Regions from separate parts of the Shewanella rhizosphaerae genome, predicted to be linked through region 2. Evidence: riboswitches for the same ligand, from Rfam matches in the RefSeq annotation. Region 2 holds a riboswitch; the other holds the start of a gene.
The links. A riboswitch is a leader RNA that binds a small molecule or an ion and turns the genes downstream of it on or off. The one in region 2 is predicted to bind thiamine pyrophosphate.

Region 1 (7,951 bases), 460 kb from region 2:
AGAACTTGGGACCGCACATGGAGCAGAAATGCGCGACCTTGGCCGACTCCTGCGGAAGTGATTCGTCGTGATACGCCCTGGCGGTATCGGGATCCAATCCTAGGTTGTATTGATCTTCCCAGCGGAACTCGAACCTCGCCTTAGACAAGGCGTTGTCGCGGATCTGCGCGCCGGGATGCCCCTTGGCCACATCGCCAGCATGGGCGGCAATCTTATAGGCGATCAGCCCCTGCTTAACATCTTCCTTGTTTGGCAGACCAAGATGCTCCTTGGGCGTCACGTAGCAGAGCATGGCGCAGCCATACCAGGCGATCATCGCCGCCCCTATGCCTGAGGTGAAGTGATCATAACCTGGAGCAATGTCGGTGGTCTGAGGGCCTAGGGTATAAAACGGCGCCTCGTCACACAGCTTGAGCTGCTTATCCATGTTCTCCTTGATAAGCTGCATCGGGATATGACCCGGCCCTTCAATGATGGTCTGCACGTCATACTGCCAGGCCTTCTTAACCAGCTCGCCTAAGGTTTCCAACTCGGCAAACTGCGCCTCGTCGTTAGCATCGGCGATGGAGCCTGGTCGCATGCCATCACCCAACGAGAGGGAGACATCGTAGGCGGCGCACAGCTGACAGATCTCATCGAAGTGCTCATAGAGGAAGTTTTCCTTGTGGTGAGAGAGGCACCACTTGGCCATGATGGAACCGCCACGAGAGACTATGCCTGTGAGGCGCTTGGCCGTCATGGGCACATAACGCAGGAGCACACCGGCGTGAATGGTAAAATAATCCACCCCCTGCTCCGCCTGCTCGATCAGGGTATCTCTGAAGATCTCCCAGGTGAGATCTTCGGCGACGCCATTGACCTTCTCCAGCGCCTGATAGATGGGCACAGTCCCGATGGGCACCGGCGAGTTGCGGATGATCCACTCGCGGGTCTCGTGGATATAACGACCAGTCGAGAGATCCATCACAGTATCTGCGCCCCAACGGGTGGCCCACACCAGCTTCTCCACCTCCTCTTCGATGGAGGATGTGACCGCCGAATTACCTATGTTGGCGTTGACCTTCACCAGGAAGTTTCGGCCGATGATCATAGGTTCGGCCTCAGGGTGGTTTATGTTAAGCGGCAAAATTGCCCGGCCCGCCACCAGCTCCTGACGCACAAACTCCGGCGTGATGGGCTCACCTAGCTTGGCACCGAAGCTCTCACCCGGCGCCCGCTGATTGAGCACCTCGTCGGTCACTTTCTCGCGAGCCATATTCTCACGCAGGGCAACATACTCCATCTCTGGGGTGATGATGCCGCATCTGGCGTAGTGCATCTGAGTCACCACCTTACCTTCAAGGGCGCGTCTTGGCTTGGGCAGCTGCTCAAACCTCAGATGATCCAGCCCCTCATCGGCCAGACGCTGCTGAGTGAAACCTGAGCTGACTTGCTCGAGTTCCTGGGTATCGCCACGCTCGGCAATCCACTCGCTGCGCAGCTTTGCAAGCCCCTGGCGCACATCGATATCAGCCTCGGGATCTGAATAGGGCCCGGCGCAGTCATAGACTGTGATGGGGGGATTCTTCTCATAGACAGGCGCCTCGGCCGTGCCGCCAATCAGAGTATCTGACTGAAAGATCTGCCGCATAGCGACCTTGAGATCCGGCCTGCTGCCGCTGAGATAAAATTTTTGCGAATTAGGGTGTTGTAAGGGTTTGAGGTTATCGATAAAGGCCTGGGCCTCTGCTCGCATTTCACGACGTGTTGACATAAGCAATCTCACTATAGGGTTAGATGAAGTTGCTTGTCTGGAGAAGTTTGGCGTTGAGGGCATTGAGCCGGGCCAGATAATGGCCTGATTCAAAAATATGCTGGGTGTCACTGGGATTTCACTCGCCAAATTTGCGGCGATTTTAATCCCATTGGCCGATAAAAAACGGCGGGACACTAAGGTCATATTATGCTTGTTTCCTTCGCAGGGACTAACCTGATCAGGTTCAACGGATCCCGAATAAACGGTCTCAGCCTAATGGCACTCCGACAAGAGGGGCTCAGTATAGACCTAAGGGATTGAGGGTGGCAAGCCCCTTTAAACCCTAGCTGAAATCAAATTAATCGAAACAAATAATAAAATAAAATCAATAAATTGTATAAAATAAAAGTATCATGTTAATTTAAGCTTGAAAATATATCACACTAGTTTTTATCTTTAATCTCTACTCCCATCATACTCAGATGCTTATCAAGGGAGTCTTTAATCGCCTGTTTCACCTTGTCGCCACCACACTTAAAGGGGAAGCCTAAGTTTTCCCCGTGGGGGTTAATTGGTGTCGCCACACTCACCACGCGATAACAGGTATCCCCTATCTTGACGATGCGATTAGGGTCCAACTTGCTGTCTAAGGTGATTGCCGTCTCATACTCGTTCTCCTTAGGCAAGGCTAACACCCTCATCTCGCCATCCATCTCGCTCATCGACTGCTTCTGGGTGGCCTTGTCGGCGGCGTGCTCAACTAGTTTGTCCAGCTGTGCCTGTCTGTGCCTCGCCATATAATCGCCAGTTGCAGCGCTTACCGCTCCCGAGTCTGCTGCTCCCCTCTCCAGATTAAGACCTTTCATACCATCGAAGGAGAATGCTTCATTCTTTTTCTGAGTGTCAACGGGCACCTCGATTTTAGGCGCGATGCCAGACTCAGAGGAATCAACTGCTGAATCAAGGGAAGGCTCAACCCTTGTTTGGACAACATTGGGCTGGAAACGAGTAATTTGAGTAGCTGACGCCTCTTTCTCGGGATTTAACTCAGTCAGAGAGGCACTTTGCTGAGCGGGAACTGGCGCCAGATTGTCCTCTGTCCTTTCACCCCTTTGATTAAGCGTATCTTGCCTTGGCTCGCCTTGGTCTAACTGGCTTTGACTTAGTTGGCTGTGATTTAGCTGGCTCGTCAGCGGCGCGTTTACTGGTACCTCGGCAGGGCGAGATTTGGCCTTCATGGCATCAAACTCTGCCTGAGTCAGCATATAGGCGCTGATGGCCTGCTTGTCTCGCTTAATTGATTCCTGAGCCAGATATGGCCCCTTAAACTGCCAACTCAAGAAAGCCAGCAATGCAAGATGCGCCAGCAAGACGACCAAGAAAAGTGACAGATCTTTCCAGCCAATCCTTGCAGCTATAGCAATAGAAAGTGGGCCTTCAAGAGGTGCGTTAGGAACAAGCTCCTTAAGCGAAAGCTCCTTAACCAAAAGCATCTCAACTTGAGCGTCTTGCTGGTCATGCTCACTCACTAATGCCTCACTCGATACAGGCTCTCTCGCTAATGGATCGTTGACGAGATGGCAGAAGGCTAACTGCTCGACATCAATATCAGCATTAAGGTTTAGATTAAGATTGAGGTCAAGCCAGGAAGATTGACTATCCTTAGGGGGCACTCGCAATAGCAACTCATTCTTTCCTTAGAAAACTTAGCATTTTAGAGAAGAAGAGAAGCCTTTAGTTCAATCAAGGATAGATAGTGAACAGCGTGAAATTCAAAAAACAATAAATTCAATTACTAACAAAACAAAATTAAAATTAAGCGTACACACGTACGCTTAATTATTTCTTTTGCACCAGCATGCTGTTAGACTCACCATTAACGAGGTCTAACCAGTTTTAGAGAGTCTAATGCCACCACAGTCCGTGCCGCCACAAACCATACAGCCCCAAGAGATCGGCCTGAATAGTCAGCCCAGCTTTGCTGCTACGGCCGCTCCCTATAGCCGCGCAGAAGAGCTGGCAAACGCCCTCAGCCATGGCCTGGGTGTGATTGCAGGTATTCTGGCGCTAGCGTTTTCACTGCATAAGGGATGGGACAGGCTCACCGATCTTCAACTTGGAGGATTGGCACTCTATTGTTTGAGCATCATACTCCTGTTTCTCTGCTCAACGCTCTATCACAGCGTCTCGGCACCTAAGTTAAAGCATAAACTCAAGATAGCCGATCACTGCGCCATCTATCTGTTGATCGCCGGCACCTACACGCCGCTGATGCAGATCCTGCTCGACAGTGTCGAGGCCGATGCCATTCTCATCGCCATCTGGAGTCTGGCCCTAGGCGGGATCCTGTTCAAGACGCTGTTTATTCATCGCTTCAAGATCTTTAGCCTAGTGCTTTATCTGGTGATGGGTTGGTTGTGTGTCATAGTGATGAAGCAGCTGCTTGCAGCCATGACGCCACTGGGCTTTCAGCTACTGCTGGCGGGCGGGATCTTCTACAGCACCGGGGTGATCTTCTATGTGGGTAAACGCATTCCCTATAATCACGCCATCTGGCATCTGTTTGTCCTCGCCGGCGCCCTAAGCCACTTCCTATGCGTCTACCTGACGGTGATCTAACATAAAGAGATCAAACGCCTCATCAAGCTGCTGTGCCTCCTGGCTCATCCCTAAACTGTGCATCAGGCTAATGATGCACTCTATGGTGCACAGACCTTGAGATAACTGATTCCGCCTTAGGCGATAGCGTGACGGTTCGCTCTCCTGCAGCGTCAGCCTTCTCGCCGCTTGCAGATAGGGGCTCTGACGCATCATCTTTCTGGCCTCCTGCCAGGTGGCATCAAGAATGATCACCTGACGCATGCCCTGCTCCCCATCCTTTTTAAGCTGAAGTTGCTCGGGCGTGCTAACCTGGTTCACGCTCGAGCCCATTCTCGAACCAGAGTCCGTCCCATCTGCATCGTACTCCTTTGGAAAGAGCAGCAGAGCTTCACCCGATTCACAGGCCTGCTTCAACGCCTCATCGGGCGTAACCCGCGACCAGGGCACACGGCGACACAGCTCAGGGAATGCGGCTAACGCCAACTGGCCTGTGTTACTGTGGCGCTCATACTCCCGCTCGTGTGTTAACAAGACAAACTTCACCCTTTCTCTCCCGGCCATTTTGCTGGTATTTGGAGCCTAAACTCACGCCTATCGTTAAACCAAAGGCGATGAGTATACCTCAAAGGGCTAGGACGAGCACAATGACAGGGACAATCCTAGACGGCCTGTTGTAGCTTGCCAGGGTGGCATCATTAACGTGCGACCACTAACGAAAATCCCGCGAACTTAGTTCAAAATCATTCACCAGAGCCGATAGATCGTCCAGTCTACCCGCGATAACATGTGACACGCCAGACTGGGTCTCAAGCACCCCTGTTACCTTTAAAATTTTTGATGTCAAAAATGGCTGACGCTGCGCCCTGGCCGTGGCGCTCCAGACGATCACATTGATGTTGCCCGTCTCATCTTCTAAGGTCACGAAGGTGACCCCAGAGGCGGTACCGGGACGCTGGCGCCCCACCACCACCCCCGCCACACGCACAAGCTGCCCATGACGACAATCGACTAACTCACAGGCGCGGCGACAACCCACAAATGACGCCAGCCCTCTAAGCTGAGCCATCACATGGCGCCCCAGGCTGAGCCCCAGATGGCGATAGTCGCTCTGCATGGCAGCCATCTCACTTGGGGGCGGCAACACCACCTCACTGGCGACAGCAGGCAAGTCATCGAACAGAGGAAGGCTCGGCTGATAGGCACTGAGTTGCCAGCGCGCCTGATACCTATGCCCGGCCAGCGTCAACAGAGCATCGGCGCTGGCCAGCAGGGTCAGACAGCCCTGAGATAAACCTAGCTCATAGAGCTGCTCGACCCGGGTAAAGCCGCCTTCGGGGCGCGCCGCGATAAGGATCTTGATCTCCTCCAGCCTGAGTCCCTTCACTTGCCTAAAGCCCAGACGTATCGCAGGCTGCTCAGCCTCCAGCAGGGTCACCAGGCTATTATCCCAGTCACTGTGATTGACACATACCGGCAGTACCATAACATCGTGGCGCTGCACATCCTGAATAAGCTGCGACGGGCTATAGAAGCCCATGGGTTGACTGTTAAGCAAGGCGCAGCAGAAGGCCGCCGGATAATGATGTTTAAGATAGGCCGACACATAGGCCAGCAGGGCAAAGCTGGCGGAGTGAGACTCGGGAAAGCCATACTCGCCAAAGCCTTTGATCTGCCTGTAGATCTGCTCGGCGAATGTTTGGCTGTACCCCTGCGCCGCCATCCCCTGAAGCAGTTTAGCCTCAAACTTTTCAAGCTCACCGGTACGCTTCCAGCTCGCCATCGCCCGGCGCAGCTGATCCGCCTCGCCGCCACTGAACCCCGCAGCCACCATGGCCAGCTGGATCACCTGCTCCTGAAAGATAGGAACCCCCATGGTACGGGACAGCACGGACTCAACCGCCGGGCTGGGATATTCTACCGCCTCCAGGCCATCCCGCCGCCTCAGATAGGGATGCACCATATCCCCCTGAATAGGCCCTGGCCTAACGATGGCGATCTGCACCACCAGATCGTAGTAACAAGCTGGCTTAAGCCTTGGCAGCATGGCGCTCTGCGCCCGGGACTCGACCTGAAACACCCCTATGCTGTCGCCCGCCTGCAACATGCGATAGACCTCGGCCTCCTCCCATACCACATCGGCCATGGAAAAGACTTTCTCTGGGCCGCTCAGCAAGGCGAAGGTCTTACGGATCGCCGTCAGCATCCCCAGGGCCAGGATATCCACCTTTAACAGCCCCAGGCTCTCTAAGTCATCCTTATCCCACTGGATCACGGTGCGATCCGCCATGGCCGCATTTTCAATGGGTACCAGCTCAGACAGGGGTCCTGCCGAGATGATAAAGCCTCCCACGTGCTGAGACAGATGGCGGGGAAAACCGATCAGCGTCTGCACCAGGGGCAGCAACATGCGCCCGCGGCCAGCCTCTGGTAGCATGGCGGCAAGCTGAGTCGTCCAGTGATGCTTGGGATCCCGGCGATCGATATTCTTTATCATCAGGGCTACCTGCTCGGCATCTATCCCCAACGCCTTGCCCACATCGCCCATGGCGCTCTTGAAGCGATAGCAGATCACCGCCGCGGCCAGCGCCGTACGCTCACGGCCATATTTGCGATAGATGTACTGAATCACCTCCTCGCGCCGCTCATGCTCGAAGTCCACATCGATATCTGGCGGCTCGTTACGCTCCTTGGAGATGAAGCGCTCGAATAACATGTTGATCTTGGTGGGATCCACCTCTGTGATCCCCAGGCAGTAACAGACCACAGAGTTGGCCGCCGACCCCCTTCCCTGATAGAGGATCTGCTGAGACTTGGCGAAACAGACGATGTCATAGATGGTCAGAAAAAAATACTCATAGGCCATCGCCGCGATCAGCTCTAGCTCCTTCTCATACTGCGCCTTCACCCTATCGGGCACCCCGTCGGGAAAACGGCGTTTAGCGCCTTCGCGCACCGCCTGCGCCAGATAATCGCTGGCCTGCATGCCGGCAGGTACCACCTCGGCCGGGTACTCATACTTGAGCTCATCCAGAGAGAAATGGCAGCGACGGGCCAGAGCCAGGCCGTTATCGATCCACTCTTGGGGATAACGTTTATGCTGCGCCGCAGTCGGCTTGAGGCTGGCTTCGGCGTTGATGGAGCATAGCGCCGCGCCGCTGTCGAGATCCCGCCCATGGGCGATACAGGTTAAAATATCCAGCAGCGGCTGACGCTCCGCCTCGTGCATGCGCACGCCACCAGCCGCCACGCAGGGGATCTTCTGAGCCTGACTCAGCCATTGCCACTGCTGCAAGTTAAGGGCCTCTCCCGGCAGTAAGAGCCGCTCCATCAGCAGATGCAGACGCTCCGGAAAGGCTAGAACCAACCGTGAAGCGATGCTAGCAATGTGCTCACGATAACGGGACAACAGATTAGGCTCATCGCTCTGTGCCGCACTCCCCTTTGCCGTATCGCCCCCAGCCATCTCACTCTCTGCCGTACCGTTTACGGTCAAGTCACTCCTTGCCTCATCTCTCCTTCCCTCGCCACTCCTTGCCTCGCCAGCCTGCCTGAACTGCGCCAGTGTGGGCGGGCGCCACAACAGCAGGCTCTGCTGCTGAGCCAAGATGGCCTCAA
Region 2 (7,951 bases):
AGCACTACCGTCAGCCGACATCAGATCTCAGCCTCGACGAACAGAACGGCAAGACTCGCCCTAGTCATAGGAGTAGTCACCCTGACTTGGCTGCTGCATGCTGGTGCGCCATAGGAAATAGCCCCCTATCGCCATGCCCACATACAAGATGAACAGCATAGAGGTGAGCATCAGTCCCTTGTTAAGATAGAGGTAGATGGACACAAAATCGATAACCACCCAGTAGAGCCAGTTCTCCAGTACCTTGCGCGCCACCAGATAGGTGGTCATCACCGCAAAGCAGCTGGTTGCCGCGTCAAGATAGGGGTACGATGCCTGAGTGTGGGTTGCCATCAAATGGCCGACCACCAGGGAAACCACGGTTGTCGCGACGATCAGGTAGAGATGCCGCCCAAGCGACCAGCTGACCACCTCGACCCCGTGATCTTCACCGCCGCCATAGCGCCACAGCCAGAAACCGTAGCCAGCCATCGCCATGTAGTAGACGTTGAGCAGCGACTCCATCAGCAGGGAGACCTCCCAAAACAGCAAGGTGTAGATGGCGGTGCTGACAAAGGCAGCCGCCCAGCACCAGATGTTGCCGCGCATCGCCAGCGCCAGATAGGCCAGTGCCAAGACCACGGCAACAGCCTCCCACGCCGTCATGGCATTGGCCTGCTCGAAGGCCTGGGTCAAGGTGCTGACCAATGCGGACCAGAAATCTATCATAGGATGTGTGTCGCTCCCTAATTGCGCCTTAAGGCCCTATTCCTGATGGGACAGGTCCAGCTCGCCACCGATAAACTTGACCACGAAGACCGCCTTGCCCCACTTCTCGTGAGCGGCTTCCATCTCGGTGGCCAACATCTGCATCACTTCGCCATATTCGCCGCACACCTGAGTGGCCATGGCATTGGTGCGGCGCTCGATATTGGTGTAAGTGTCAACGCGGCCGATGAACCACTTGATGGGATCGATATAGCTATCCTTGAGGGGATACATGCTGATTTCAGCGGTTAATTTCATCTTAACTCCTTAAGGGGGCGAGCCCTGCCCGCCCCTACAACGATTAGCAACAGCAAAGCGCCAATTACATAAACTTGACGTTGACAGTGACACCTAACTGGCGAGGATCGCCGTAGCGGATATATTGCTTATCGGCCCAGCCATTATCCGGCTCGTTACCGAAATAGAAGCCGCGCACGCCATACTTCTCATCAAACAGGTTACGACCCCAGAGATAAGCCGACCAGGTCTCTGTCTCGTAGCCGACACGGGCATTGAAGATAGTATAGGGTTCTGACTTAGAGTCGTTGCTGTCTGAGTAGTAGAACTCGCTCTTACCACTGGTAGTCAGATTGGCAAACCAACCCAGATCGCTGCGATAGGTCGCCCCGGCGCTATAGGTAAGATTAGGTGAGTGAGCCAGTTCGCGGCCAGTGAGATCCACCAACCCACCGTATTTATCCTGATAGGCGTAATCGCCGTAGGCGGTCTCTAGCCAGCCTAGCGTGCCGTATAACTTAAGATTATCAGTGGCATACCAATTGGCTTCCAGCTCGGCGCCGTAGTTGTGTGAGCTACCGGCGTTTTCGACGTAGAGGATAAACTTCTGTGGTTCGTCAGGGTTTTGCTGCGAGGCAGAGACCTGCTGATCGCGTCTGTCCATGTAAAACAGCGAGAAGTGAGTGGTCGCGTCGCCATCTAGCCACTCCGACTTGAGGCCCAGCTCATAGTTGTACAGAGTCTCGGCCTGGAACTCCTTCTTATCGCTCAGGGAAGCCGGCAGCGACATGTTAAAGCCACCCGCCTTGTAGCCACGGGCGATACGGGCATAGGCTTGTTGGCCTGGACTGAGGGTCTTGCTCAGGGCAATATGACCGCCCCACATGTTCTCTGAGGGCTCGAAGGCATCTTTGTCCGAGTCGCTGTAATCGCTCTCGCGGCGCTCCAGACGGGCACCCACTGACAACGCGTAGCCATTGCCTAAGTCGCTGTCTAACTGGGCGAAAACTGCCAAGTTAGTCGCTTCATATTCGGCCAGAAGTCTGTCTTCCCAGCCGTTATAGACTTCGAGAGTGTCGTTGTCTTCTGTGAGTCTCAGACCATAGACGCCCACCAACCAATCGGTGCTGCCATTGAAGATACGTCCCGCCTCGGTAGAGCTCAGACGAAACTCCTGAGACAGCGTGGTTCTGTCACCCAGCTTGTTCCAGGTGTAGTCGTACTGACAAGGTTCACCTTCGCAGCTGCGGGCCGCCCAAAACTCTGGGTTGGCCCAGTCGCCGTCGTAGCCGTGGTGAGTATCACTCTGAGCCATTGAGCTTAGTGAGACCAGCTCGAAGCTGTCGGCGCCTGAGTAAGTCAACTTAAGCGAGCCACCCGTGGTGCGCTGCTTGTCGACACCCGGCTCATCTGTGAGGGTATCGAAACCGTTGTTGTCCAATGTCCAGGCATCGTAGCCGTTGTTAAAGTCGGCGTGCATCAGGCTGAGATCGGCCACCAAATCGTCAGTGGCATACCAGCGCAGCTTAATGCGACCGGTAAATTCATCTCTGCCGTTGGTGTCATCTCGGCCCAGGTAAAGGTTGTCGCGATAGCCGTTCTGCTCATGTTGCTGCAGCGATACGCGATACAAAAGCTTGCCCGAATCACTCAACGGACCTGAGCTGAAGCCGCTATAAGTGCGCAGGTTATCGTCACCCAGTTGCAGCTCGGCGCCATGCTCAAATACCGAGGTAGGATCGTTACTCTTAAGGTAGATAAGACCGGCTAAGGCGTTGGCGCCATAACGCGTGCCCTGTGGACCGCGAAGCACCTCGACCTGCTGCAGATCATACATGCTGGAGATCATCCCAAGGCCCGACATGTCGATGTCGTCTATGATGTAGCCAACCGAAGAGTTAGGTGCGCCCTGATACTCCTCCTGCTCGCCCACACCACGGATCTGGAAATATTTCGCCCGCGAGCTGCCGCCAGACCAGTTGAAGTTGGCGATGCCGTTGAGTACGTCTTCAAAGTGCTGGGCGCCCTCATCCTCAATTTGCTGTTGATCTATGACGCTGATGCTAGAGGGCATCTTGTCCAGGCTAGACTGGCGAAAATCGGAGGTGACGACAATCACTTCCATCTCGTCGTTGGCTGGCGGCGTATCGCTCGCCATCAGGCTGGTATGAGTTAACGCCGCCGCGACGGCAAGGGCGATGGGTGAATAAGATTTTAATGTAAACATAGGACCTCAAATCAATATTGAGATCCGGCACTTAAGAAAGCGAGAAAGAATGCACAGACAGATTGTGTTAAATCTAGTGATGTGGCCCATTCCTACGCCGGTATTAGCCGGATCAGGTTCTAAGGGTTCGTCCCGCGGACATCTCAGTCAATCGCTAAGCTATGGCTTGGCGTTAACACCCCTTGGCGAGGCCGATTATACATGACTCATACAAAGAGTTGACATTTTTAACGCAATATTTGCGCGTGATCCATAAAAAAACGCCAGCATTGCTGACGTTTTCATCAAATCATTCGCTCGACTCATTCCTGAAAGCGATTTTTAATTGGAAATGGCCTCTCGCACATAGAGTTCACAACGTACCGCGGTGGCATTGGGCGACAGCGCCGTCACTTGCATCTGCTGCTTGCCATGAAGCTTAAGGGACTTCCAACTCACCCCCTCATCCTCTACCGTCGCGCCATTGATATCGTACCAGGTGAACTTATATTGCAGGCGCTGATCCTTTGGCGACTTACTGATGATGGTGCCTCGTGCTCTCAAGAAACCCGCCTCGGCTTGGGCGGTCACCGCGCTGACATCCACATCTGACTGGAAGGAGCCGTTATCGACCCGAACCTCACCGGTGGAGCTGGTCATGATGCCGCCGGTATGGGGCGCACAGGCGCTCAGTCCCAGCAACAAGCAGCCTAACACTAATCCTTTGTTCATCACTATTCTCCTTACGCTACACCTTAACATCTATTCGATAAGAAAATGGGCACGGGCGGTGGCAATCAAGGCCTTACGGTTGGTTTGCCAGCAGTTGATGTTTACGTTCGCCACACGGCGTCCCTGACGGGTGATCTTACACTCGGCGAAGCTATCTCTGTGATGGCCCGCTCTCAGGTAATCGATTGAGAAATCGACGATTTTTGGCACCTTGGTGGTCTGCATAAACACCATAAGCTGCACGATCGCCGACATCTCCATGAATCCTGCGATCACACCGCCATGAATGGCTGGCAGGGTTGGATTACCGATATTTTCATCTTTCTTCGGCAAGTGAAACACCAGCTCGTCACCGAAGCGCGCCACCTGCATGCCGATAAACTTAGCATATGGAACATGCGCCAGCAGGTGACCAAAATCGTTCAGCTCCGTGGCCTTCTTGACGATATCTTTGACGTTTAATGCCTGATTGGCTTCTGGCGTGACCATAGTCATTTCCCCTCTCCCATCAAGGCCTGTCTGAAGGCGTCACCCACCATCTCGGGGCTGATACGCATGAAAGAACCCACCGCATGGGCAATAGGATCATCGATAGAATCCTGATAGGCGATGGCGCGGGTAAAGGCCACGCTCGAAGAGAGCTTGTAACACTCGGCAAAGCCATAGACGCTCTTGTTGGGTTCGGCAGGTTTCATATAGTCGACCCGCAGATCCAGCGTCGGCGACAACTCCAGCGACTTGTACTTATCGAAGATATTGCAGACCACGGCTGTGCCGCAGGCGGTGTCCATCAGGGTGGTGATCACCCCGCCATGTATCACGCCTGTGTCTGGGTAACCGATAAGCTCACTGCTGTAGGGCAGCTCGATCAGCACATGCTGCTCGCTGGCTTCGAGCACACTGAGCCCAAGTCTGCGACACTGCACTAGCTGACCGACGAAGCGGGTCGCCAAGTCGGTCAGCGGGAAAAAATCAGGGTTTGTCTTCATTACTCTACACAGTCCAAGAATAGTCTGGGATTAACGCGACACTAGCGGCCCCAGGAAATCACCGCCTAACAGGTGCATATGGATATGGAAGACTTCCTGGCCGCCATGCTTGTTGCAGTTCATGATGAGACGATACCCATCCTCTGCGATGCCGGCTTCATCGGCCAGCTTGGCCGCTACCGTCATCATGCGCCCCAGAGCCTTCTCGTCCGATGCCTTGACATCGTTAACCGTCGGGATCAGGTGATTGGGGATGATCAGAATATGGGTTGGCGCCTTAGGCTGAATGTCACGAAAGGCGGTGACCAATTCATCTTGGTACAGGATATCGGCGGGAATTTCGCGTCTAATAATTTTACTGAAAATGGTCTCTTCGGCCATTGCACTATCCTCGATATGACGTTAATCCTGTCAGTATACTCACAAATAAGCTGTTTGTGATCCATCATATAAATAAAGGAGTTAACTCAATCAACGAGTGATGATTTTTTAGCTCGGAGAATGGAAGAGCCCACCTGGATAACCAAGTGGACCCTATAAAAAGCGGGGCTATGAAAAGTGGGCGCTATGAAATTAGGCGGCAGCGTAATTAGCAGCACGGCGCTGAACACGGCCGACCACCCCATCGATGTTAGCGACTATTTAATCGAATGCTAATCTATCGCTGTTCATCTTATCTTGCTGTTTAAGCTGCTTGAGATCCTCGCGCTCGGCTTCGATCTGCAATAACTTGGGCGCCTTGAAGGTTAACTTTATATAGGCATCTTGGCGGGTCTTGGCCACCTGCTCCAATGACACATTGGTGCCATCGTCGGTAAAGCCATACCAGCGCTTGCCGTAGCAGCTTCCCTGCAACACACATCTGTAAGAACTCATCTCACTACCAATGAACTCTGTGGTTTGATAGCCGGTATCGAGCAGTGATTGCTTAATAAAATTGAAATCTTCTTTATAGTCATCATCATACAAGCCATACTTCTTACTCGTCATGGTGACTTTTAACAGCCCATGTTGCTTGTCGGCATAGAGCACATAGTCATTGGCTAGAGACAAAGACTTAGGTAATACATGGGTTTCAACCCGAAGCTCATCTCCCTGGCGTTTGACCTCGCCATACTGGCTGACGCCTTCACCCCAGTTCAGCCCAAAAGGCGCCATTCCATGTGCATAAAGCGGCGCTAACACTACTAACAATGCTAACTTCTTCATCGTACCTATTCAGCAAGTCAAAAACTTGACGAATTCTACCCTATTGGGCTGCGACACGAAACCAAACACAATTAAAAACCTATAAAAAATAAAAGGTTAACCAAAGTTAACCTTAGGTAATATAGATGTTAAATTTGAACTCGCCGGCATCATACAAAAGTGCTAAGCGCTATGCATACATGCATAGCAAAGTATGACACAAAGCAAAAACAGCCTTAGCTTTGATTGATTTTTGCTCGCACCCTGGCCTCGGAATGGGCTTCTAACCAATATTTTTGTAACACTGGACTGCGCAGACCACTGGGCTGATCGGCTAAATTCCAAGCACCTTTCCAGATCCCATCGGCAATCATATGCACTACGGCACTTTCGATGGCAGATGCTACACACAGACTCACGGGCTCATTTGAGGTATAGCCAAGCTCAGACTCAAGCAGCTCCTGGGCATCGATAAACTTAAACACCCCGGCGGTGATCTCTTTGGACAAGATAGACTTAGTAGTGGTCACGCTACTCAGTAAACGTCCGGTGCGAATATCCACCGCCCTCAGGTTGACTGTCACTGTATCGACACGAAACTGAGTTGCCGCCCCAATGCCCAGGTAGCGGGCACCGGCACCGCCGGTTCTGACATTGGTATCATAGGCGACTATGCCACCTTCCATCAGGATCTGCGCCGAATTGAGCTGAGGCAGCTTGTTGGCATCGCCGTTAAGGCCGGCCCTGACGATCTTACGTTCTGTAAGTAGATTCTGTAGCCCCTCACGCTCGACGGGAATAAACCAACTGGAATCATTCAACGCCTGAGCGAGAAAAGCTGTGCCACTCTGGGGCACGGCGGTAGAAAAGTTACTCGACGGAATTGGCTTATATTGACCTGTCTGATCGCGAAAATCATACACGGCTGCCAGCATCACCCCCTGGGGCGCAGGCAGATTAATGAGATCATAGTAGCTCTCGCCCTTAGGCATTAGACTCGAAGAGGCTTGTACCTGTTCGAGATCACTTGTGCTAGAACAGGCCGAGAGAAATAACAGGCCAGCGGCCATCAACAAAGGTTTCATCGTTAGCCACCCACACTCGAACTGTCGCTCAACCCACCAACTTCGATCACAGTGGTTTCGCCGGTTAACAGGTCGGTGATATGCACCAGCAGCATGCCATCTTCGTTGACCACTTGTATCTCAAAGTCCGTGGTCTTGAGATAGCCCTCACCGCCATTGGCCGCATCGTTAAAGAGTTGGCTCATCAGACGAGACTCAAGGGAACTAGCCATGCGCTCGAGGGCACTGGGGGGCGTATAACCTGATCCACCCTTGTGATCGTTCTGCGCCGAGGCGTTCGCCAACAGGTAGGAGCCATTGAGATAACTGCCACCAAAATTGGGATTCACTGGGGTATAGATAAGCTGCGTCGCCTGAGAGCTCAGGCTGAACGCACCTGCCAATAGCAGGGCTATCGGTCGAAAAGACTTAGCTTGATTCATTGAAAATGTCCCTATTAGAATTCATCAGGCGCTAAATCGGGATCCAACCACTGAGCCCAGCTAGCCTGTTTCTTGTTTTGCTTCAATATACTGTCGACGCGCCTGGCCACCTGCTCCGCCAGCTTATCCAACTGCCGGCTCGCCGGTGACACCACAGTCACAAAGATAGGTTTGCGATTGTGTAACACGCTGATCTTGCTACCACTTCGCGCAGTGGCCAGCTCGACAATACTCAGTCCACCGTGCTCCGTCATGCCGCCGATATCTCGATAGGCGGCGACAAATTCACGATAAAATCTGTGTCCGACGCGGGTCATCGCGCGGTTGAGGATCAGTCCATCGATG

Region 1: linked by a shared signal. The riboswitch ahead of thiC (phosphomethylpyrimidine synthase ThiC) and the one ahead of K0I63_RS08905 (TonB-dependent receptor) in region 2 are both predicted to bind thiamine pyrophosphate.

What each region holds. Positions count from the first base shown of each region.
Region 1 is NZ_CP080420.1:2,431,013-2,438,963, forward strand. Features, by position in the region: gene thiC (phosphomethylpyrimidine synthase ThiC) at 1-1,753, opposite strand, end outside; TPP riboswitch at 1,934-2,032, opposite strand; gene K0I63_RS10880 (hypothetical protein) at 2,179-3,264, opposite strand; gene trhA (PAQR family membrane homeostasis protein TrhA) at 3,644-4,354, shown strand; gene K0I63_RS10890 (DTW domain-containing protein) at 4,328-4,879, opposite strand; gene K0I63_RS10895 (error-prone DNA polymerase) at 5,046-7,951, opposite strand, start outside.
Region 2 is NZ_CP080420.1:1,970,683-1,978,633, reverse strand. Features, by position in the region: gene K0I63_RS08920 (phosphotransferase) at 1-21, opposite strand, end outside; gene pnuC (nicotinamide riboside transporter PnuC) at 61-708, opposite strand; gene K0I63_RS08910 (YkoF family thiamine/hydroxymethylpyrimidine-binding protein) at 745-1,005, opposite strand; gene K0I63_RS08905 (TonB-dependent receptor) at 1,070-3,211, opposite strand; TPP riboswitch at 3,284-3,404, opposite strand; gene K0I63_RS08900 (YcfL family putative periplasmic lipoprotein) at 3,533-3,922, opposite strand; gene K0I63_RS08895 (PaaI family thioesterase) at 3,953-4,417, opposite strand; gene K0I63_RS08890 (PaaI family thioesterase) at 4,414-4,911, opposite strand; gene hinT (purine nucleoside phosphoramidase) at 4,942-5,292, opposite strand; gene K0I63_RS08880 (hypothetical protein) at 5,554-6,105, opposite strand; gene K0I63_RS08875 (CsgG/HfaB family protein) at 6,336-7,184, opposite strand; gene K0I63_RS08870 (curli assembly protein CsgF) at 7,187-7,606, opposite strand; gene K0I63_RS08865 (curli production assembly/transport protein CsgE) at 7,621-7,951, opposite strand, start outside.